2 linked regions of the Dyadobacter pollutisoli genome follow. The protein of the gene in region 1 interacts with the protein of each later gene in a pairwise test. Links are inferred from orthologs where the notes say so. Each region holds a gene or a part of one and is shown on either strand. Other genes may lie near its edges.

Region 1 (4,048 bases):
TTGCCCGAAGGCGTTTTGAATGATTTGATCACGGATGGCATCCTCGCGGGGATCGCAGGAATTATAGTCTTTATCCCTCAGATCGCCATTCTATTCGCATTGGTTTCGATTTTGGAAGAGTCGGGTTATATGGCCCGGGTGATGGTGATTATGGATAAGTTGATGCGACGTTTTGGTTTGAATGGACGGAGTGTTGTCCCGCTTATCTCGGGAGTGGCTTGTGCAGTCCCTGCGATCATGACCACAAGAAGTATCAGCAGCAGATATGAGCGTTTGCTAACCATTTTGGTCACTCCTTTAATGAGTTGCTCTGCCCGTTTGCCTATTTACACTATCCTCATTGCACTGATAGTTCCTGCAAATGAGATGGTTGGTATTTTTAGTATGCAGGGTCTGATATTGTTTGGGCTGTATTTTCTGGGTCTGGTCGGAGCACTGGCGTCTGCCTGGTTGCTTTCGCTTTTTATTCCGAGAAAAGAGCCCAGCTATTTTATGTTGGAAATGCCGTCTTACAAATTGCCGCGCTGGCGACATGTTGGTTTTGCGATGTATGAAAGTGTAAAGTCATTTGTACTGGAAGCCGGAAAAGTGATTATGGCTATCTCCATTATTTTGTGGGTGCTGGCTTCATATGGCCCCGGTGATAATATGGATGTAGCGGAGCAGCAGACGATAGCAGCAATGCCTAATGCTTCACAGGAACAAATAGAGGCAGCCGTTGCATCTATCCGGCTTGAAACTTCCTACGCAGGTGAGTTCGGGCACTTTATCGAGCCGGTTATCAAGCCACTGGGATATGACTGGAAAATTGGTATCGCATTATTAGCGTCATTTGCCGCGCGGGAAGTGTTTGTAGGAACTATGGCGACTATTTACAGCATCAGCGGCGATTCGGAGGATGTGCCTACTGTTAAGCAAAGGTTGGTTCAGGAGAGAAACCCGGATACCGGTGGGCAGATGTTTACACCAGCTGTCTGCTATTCATTGCTGATGTTTTATGTTTTTGCCATGATGTGTATGAGTACGATCGCGGTGGTGTATCGCGAAACCCACGGCTGGAAATGGCCATTAATTCAGCTAGCCTATCTCACGGTGCTGGCGTATGTTTCAGCTTTCGCGGCTTATCAGTTGCTGAGTTGAATGAAGGGAAGATCTTGAATGGTGATCTTACCTTTTTTCTCAGAAAGGCGAATTGCCGCGTCGAGATCAACCATGAAATCGCAGTCAAATTGACTCAGATTTACATTTTGTGAAATTGTTTTTACAAAAAATATCTTGTCATCCTTTTTCATAAGTTTCCCTTTCTATTAAGACGTTTCCAATTCTAATAAGTAACAGGAAGTAAAAGAATTATTAGCCCTACCAGCCTAAACAATCCACAACATCCGAGGCGATCAGGGCGCTTTGGCCTTTTTGTTCGGCTGCGCGGTCGCCGGCAAGGCCGTGCTCGTAAACTCCCAGAATAGCAGCATGCTCGGGACTGTATTTTTGGGCTAATAAACTAGTAATGATGCCTGTCAGTACATCACCGGTACCACCTGTTGCCATTCCGGCATTTCCGGTAGAATTGAAATGAATGTCGCCATTTGGAAGAATGACAGCGGTGTTTGCGCCTTTTAGGCAAATGATAACCCTATACTTTCTGGCAAAATCTTTGCCGAGTTCTAGTCGCTCATATTCATTTTTACTTTCACCGGCAAGCCGCTGAAATTCCTTTGGATGAGGTGTTAAAATGGTGTTCTCAGGTAATTTGTCAAGTAAAGAGCGATTTTGTGACAAAATATTAAGTCCATCCGCGTCAATAATCAGAGGCACTTTTATCGTTTCAAGAAGCTGCTCCATTACTTTAACAGTAGCCTCATCCTGCCCAATCCCTGGTCCGATACCTATGGCCGAATAGGCGTCCAGTTCGGGTAACTGGCTGATGGTTTTATGGTTATTATCCATGACAGCCATTGCTTCGGGAATAGAGATTTGTAGTATATCGTACCCGCAGCCAGGCGAATGCATGGTCAATAAACCTATTCCCGATCGTAGGCAGGCCTTGCCTGAAAGTACGGCCGCGCCCATCTTACCAAAACTACCTGCGATGAGCAGTGCATGGCCGTATGTTCCTTTATGGGAGAATTTCTGCCTGGGCTTAATGAGTTCTTCCGCCGTTTGTTTGTCTGTATAATGTAATGGAGTAGGAGTTTTGCGGATATAATTTTCACTTAGTCCAATGTCCACCAAATGCCAGTCGCCGGTATAAGTAGCATTTTGGGGTAGCATGAAGGCGAGTTTGGGAAGCTGGAATGACACCGTAAAGTCGGGTTCAATGATGGTGTCGCCTTTGCCATTTGGTTTGTCGGCATACAAACCGCTTGCAATATCAACGGAGACCAGGTTATTGGGCAATTTGTTCAATGAACCAATGATTTCTGCCAATAAGCCTTCAACGGGTCGCGACAGGCCCGAACCAAGCAGCGCATCGATACAAATCGCATTTGGAGCAATGGATGGGAAATCTGCTATCCGATGAATGCTTTCGGGTTTTAAGTGGTTTTGAAGTCTTTCCAGATTGCTTTGAAAGTCCGGGGTAGCATTGGCGCTGTATTCGGCAATGTACACTTTTACATCATAGCTGTGAGTTGATAAAATTCTCGCAATGGCCAGTCCGTCCCCTCCGTTGTTCCCTTTTCCACAAAATATACGGACAGGGCGGGTGTTCACAAACTGATTACAAAACCACCGGATAAATGCATTCGAGGCGCGTTCCATCAAATCTAGTGATGAAATCGGTTCATTTTGAATGGTATAGGTGTCTAGTGAACGGATTTGTTCTACGTTGAAGATCTTCATAAAAATTTTACCAAAATGATCGTACCAAGCAACTGGTAGTCAGTGTTTCAACCTGCTGAATTTCCTGTAAATTTTTGCATATAAACTCAGAAAACGCTTTTACATACAAGGAAATAATCTTAGCTTTGCACTCGTTTTCGCAAGAGCTGTTTTGAATGAAGGGGCGTCACCCCATCCGCTGGAAGCAAGCTATCATTTTTAATCCATAAAAGCATTCGTCATGAGCGAACTTATTAAACTCGTAGAAGCTACGATTGAAAATCGTAAATCCGAGTATCCTGAATTTACTTCAGGCGACACGATCAACGTACACGTTAAGATCCGCGAAGGTAACAAAGAGCGTATCCAGCAGTTTCAGGGTACGGTAATGCAACGTCGTAATCTTAGCGCAAGCGGTGAAACTTTCACTGTACGTAAAATCTCAAACGGCATTGCTGTTGAACGTGTTTTCCCAATCCTTTCACCAAGTATCGCAAAAATCGAATTGATTCGTCGCGGTAAGGTGCGTCGTGCCCGTCTGTTCTTCTTACGCGGCCGTCAGGGTAAAGCCGCTCGTATTAAAGAGCTTAAAGTATCGAAGTAAGATAAATATTCTTCGGACAAAAATTTTAAAACCCTGCAAGCGATCTTTTCCTGCAGGGTTTTGTTGTTTTGTAGCATAGTTGTTGACACGCATAGTATATGAGCATTCCATTTTATAAATACCAGGGTACAGGAAACGATTTTGTACTGATCGATGACCGGAGCCAAACATTCCCCGTTTCAAAAGCATTGATCGCATCCATTTGCCATCGCCGCTTCGGCGTAGGATCGGATGGTCTCATTCTGCTTCAAAATGCTGAAGGTTACGATTTCAAAATGGTATACTTCAATGCCGATGGGGGTGAAGGTAGCATGTGTGGTAATGGAGGAAGGTGTGTGGTCAGGTTTGCCAATGATCTCGGACTGTTTTCGGATAGTACTAAGTTCATTGCGGTTGACGGGGAGCATGAAGCCAGCGTTTCAGGGGATACTATCCGCTTGAAAATGTCGAATGTAAAAGAAGTGGCACAATATGACGAGTTCGACTTTATCAATACGGGTTCTCCACATTACATTACTTACGTGGATCATATAGAGGAGGTTGATGTAGTGAATATTGGCAGTGAGATCCGGTACGGTTCAGTATATGGCCCGAAAGGTGGTACCAATGTGAACTTTGTAGAGG
Region 2 (3,831 bases), 130 kb from region 1 along the record:
GACGCATTTTAGTCGCCATGAGTGGCGGCATCGACAGCTCGCTCGCAGCTGTTATGTTACACGAACAAGGTTACGAGGTCATCGGAATGACCATGAAAACCTGGGATTACGCCAGCAGCGGCGGTACCAAAAAAGAAACCGGCTGCTGTTCACTCGATTCCATCAATGACGCCCGCAATATTGCCGTCGAACTAGGCTTCCCACATTACATTCTGGATATTCGTGCAGAGTTTGGCGATTACGTAATCGATCACTTTACAGGCGAATACCTCGAAGGCCGCACGCCAAATCCTTGCGTTTTGTGCAATACGCACATTAAATGGGACGCGCTGTTAAAACGTGCTGACCGCCTGGATTGCGAATTCATCGCGACCGGACATTACGCCAATATGCAGTTTAGCAACGGCCGCCATTATGTTTCCAAAGGCATTGACAGCTGGAAAGATCAAAGTTATGTGCTTTGGGGCGTTTCTCAGGAAAGCCTGGCCCGTACCAAGCTGCCTTTGGGTTACCTGCACAAATCCGAAATCCGTGATATGGCGCGTCAAAGAGGCTTTATCGATCTTGTAAACAAATCGGAAAGCTATGAAATATGCTTTGTGCCTGATAATGACTACCGTGGATTCCTTAAAAGACGTATTCCAGGGCTGGAAGCAGAGGTAGCAGGCGGGAATTTCGTTTTTGAAGATGGTACCATTGTTGGCAAACACGAGGGATACCCATTTTATACAGTAGGTCAGCGTAAAGGTTTGGGAATTGCTTTGGGCAAACCCGCTTTTGTAACTGAGATCAGAAAAGAAACGAATGAAGTAGTTCTCGGAGACTTGCCGGACTTGTTCCGCGATGGAATGCACGTCGGCAAATTGAACCTGCAAAAATATGCATCACTGGAAAAACCCCTCGAAACGGTAACGAAAGTACGTTACAAACACGATGGGACGCCAGCATTGATCGAACAAACCGAGCCGGATAGAATAGTAGCCAAATTCCACGACGGCGTCAATGGTATCGCACCGGGACAGGCTGCTGTGTTTTATGAAGGAGATGATGTAGTCGGCGGCGGCTGGATTATGAAAAGCTTCCGCCAGTAGTCATAAGACATTACGCTAAGCTTGTAATTCAACGCTAGGCATTGTTAACCTAACTCAATAGTTCCTCTGTATTGTTTCATTAACAACTGAACTTACAGATGGATTTGAATCTCTTGCGCCGAATAGCCAAGGAACGTTTAAGGGAGGATTTGGTTGCGAAAGGTGTCGGTATATACCGTAAGGAGCTTGGAGCAGAGATTAGGTTTAGCATGGTTGGCGTTAAGGAATGCATTAACCAGCCATTCTGCCTATATGTCGACAAGATCAATTTACTCATTGATGGGCTGGAAGAGGCATTGGCCAATGCCTTGCATCTTGGTTTTACAGATTATCAGACGCATCCAAAATCCCACGTCTTGGGGTATCATTATTTCGAAACGAAAATAGGCGGGGAAACCGCCTATTTTAATATTCAGGTAACTGTCCAAAAACAGTATTTCCTCTATTCGATTACTGAAAAACTGCATTGGGAGACCCCCAAATAAAAAAACACCCGACGTGCTTAGAGGAGTTGCAATCCAATGCCGGTTCAGGTGTTATGCAAATATAAACAATTTCTTTAATAAAAATCCTTAATATCAGATTTTTAATCGCTGCCTAACAGCCTCATAAAGTACGATCGAGCTCGCTACGGACACATTGAGGGATTCAACCTGACCACTCAGCGGAATTTTCGCACCGCTATCAGCCAGGTGAATGAATTCCTGTGAAATCCCATCTTCTTCCGAGCCCATGATGATCACCGTGGGAATTGAAAAGTCTATCTCGTAAAGTGATTTCTCTGTTTTTTCTGTACAAGCGATGATTTGTAGACCGCTGTTTCGTAGATAAAGCAATGTCTCGTACAAGTTTGGCTCACGGCAAACAGGCAGGAAGTTCAATGCACCTGAAGAAGTCTTCATAGCATCCGCATTGATCTGGGCCCCACCTTTGGTAGGAACGATCAATGCTTGAACGCCTGCACATTCTGCCGTCCTGGCGATGGCTCCAAAGTTGCGTACATCGGTAATCCTGTCCAGAAGCAGCAATAATGGCGTTTTTCCTTCTTCAAATACCTGCGTAAGCACGTTGTGCAATGGCATGTATTGAATAGGTGACACAAATGCAATCACTCCCTGGTGGTTCTTGCGAGTTACCCGGTTCAGTTTTTCAACCGGTACCCGCTGGAAAGGAATGTCAAGTTCTTTGGCCAGTTTTTCAATTTCTGAAAGACCAAACTCTCTCTGAATGAATAGTCGTTCTATTTCTTTGCCCGAACGCATTGTTTCGAGTACAGACTGCGTACCAAAAACCATGTCGGCCTGGGACTGTCTTGGGGCGGGTTTTCTTACCGTATACTTCCGTTTCTCCATGCTTCTACTACTGGATACCAAATCGGCTGGTATTCGGCATAGCGAACCAGTTCATAATGATCATCCACAAATTGATTGTTTCTTCGATTAAAAGTAAAATTTACATTCTGCGCATTACCTCGCTGATCGTAGGTCCAAACCTCGCGATCTTTGCTGCGCTGCACTTTGTCCGGAGGGCCTAACACGATATATATCATGCCCTTATCCGTTTTCCAACCTTCTTTATAGGTTGTAAAAAGTTGATTGGCTTCTTCTACGCGGCTATAAAATGAACGGATCGACTGCTGGGCCAAAGGCGCATTGCCATTCATCAGCGTGAGCCAGTATTTGTCCAATGCCTTTTTATAGTCCTCTGCCTTTTTAATTTCGTTGATCTCGTTATTAGTACTCATGTAAAGCAGCGGGCCCAGCAAAAGCTGTGGTCGCGTCACTTTTGGAAAGCGCTCATTTACAACCAGTATGCCCAATCCTTCCGACTGAGTAGTATCAGCGAATACATTATAAAGTCCTTCTTTGTCAAAATGAAGCGGCTCGTTGGTGTTAATTGTGAATGAGCTATCCACTTCCAGGGACTTGCTGATCGTTTTTGGCGCAACGTTCATGGGTGAACCTGCTGCCTCAAAATCATGGTTGTAATAAAATACATGAAGCTGATCACTTCCTTCGCCAACTTTTCTCAGGGTGAACGCTTCGTTGGCATTCACATAATGACGCTGCAAAGGCTGTGCACTTGTAGCGGTGTAAAGCCCGTATGTCTGGCTTACTGAAAGTTTTTTGAATTTGATTGTGAGGTCATTCAATACTTTTTTCAATGTCCCAGTCTGACTGATTTCACTTAAAAGAACCCCGTAGTCTTTGTTGGGGCTTTTAATGTCGTATGCGATGACGATCTTATCCCCAACCCTTGACACATTGGATGAATCGAGTTTGACATTTCCGTAACCAAGCCTGTCCCTCGTTCCGTAGTCTGAATAAATGACGTAGTTCAGGTTGTAGATTTTGGTGAATTCGGCAACCGATATCGGGTTTTTACCTTTGAAAGCATCCACATAAAGGTAAACTTTCGTTTGGGTAGTGTCCTTTAACAAATACTTGCTTTGAATGGCAATCAGTGAAAGTTCCTCGTTAATCGGTGCAGATTGCTGCTCCGATGGCCTTACCTGCGCTTCCGGCAGTTGCTTCATTGACTTATTGGAAGACGCGCAGCCTGCGATCACCAACACCGATAAAATATAGACGTAAAAGCTTAAAGTAGTTCTCATGTACATGTTTTCATCATTTGTCAAATAACGAACGAACGGGCAAAATTACCCAATAAAACGGTAAGAAAATTTTTATTCTGATTTCTTACTGTTCCGGTTGGCGGTTTTGATCTGTTCTTCAATGGA

Evidence for each region. The genes of interacting proteins can lie anywhere in the genome.
Region 2: the proteins of ON006_RS18145 (region 1) and rlmB interact in binary tests that used the Escherichia coli proteins (3 or more experiments, as listed by UniProt). The link is inferred for Dyadobacter pollutisoli from one-to-one orthologs.

The regions. Positions count from the first base shown.
Region 1 is NZ_CP112998.1:4,433,062-4,437,109, reverse strand. The notes cover bases 601-3,517. They hold ON006_RS18145 (NAD(P)H-hydrate dehydratase), read right to left. Parts: upstream 2,842-3,517; coding sequence 1,360-2,841; downstream 601-1,359. Other genes in these bases: rplS (50S ribosomal protein L19), read left to right, coding at 3,062-3,424; feoB (ferrous iron transport protein B), read left to right, coding at 601-1,140. In the rest of the region: more of feoB, read left to right, coding at 1-600; dapF (diaminopimelate epimerase), read left to right, coding at 3,523-4,048. UniProt on the Escherichia coli protein: Bifunctional enzyme that catalyzes the epimerization of the S- and R-forms of NAD(P)HX and the dehydration of the S-form of NAD(P)HX at the expense of ADP, which is converted to AMP.
Region 2 is NZ_CP112998.1:4,303,708-4,307,538, reverse strand. What follows is about bases 557-3,556. They hold rlmB (23S rRNA (guanosine(2251)-2'-O)-methyltransferase RlmB), read right to left. Parts: upstream 2,444-3,556; coding sequence 1,670-2,443; downstream 557-1,669. Other genes in these bases: ON006_RS17605 (GWxTD domain-containing protein), read right to left, coding at 2,419-3,556; ON006_RS17615 (LPD3 domain-containing protein), read left to right, coding at 1,190-1,576; mnmA (tRNA 2-thiouridine(34) synthase MnmA), read left to right, coding at 557-1,091. In the rest of the region: more of mnmA, read left to right, coding at 1-556; more of ON006_RS17605, read right to left, coding at 3,557-3,627; ON006_RS17600 (SDR family oxidoreductase), read right to left, coding at 3,778-3,831. UniProt on the Escherichia coli protein: Specifically methylates the ribose of guanosine 2251 in 23S rRNA.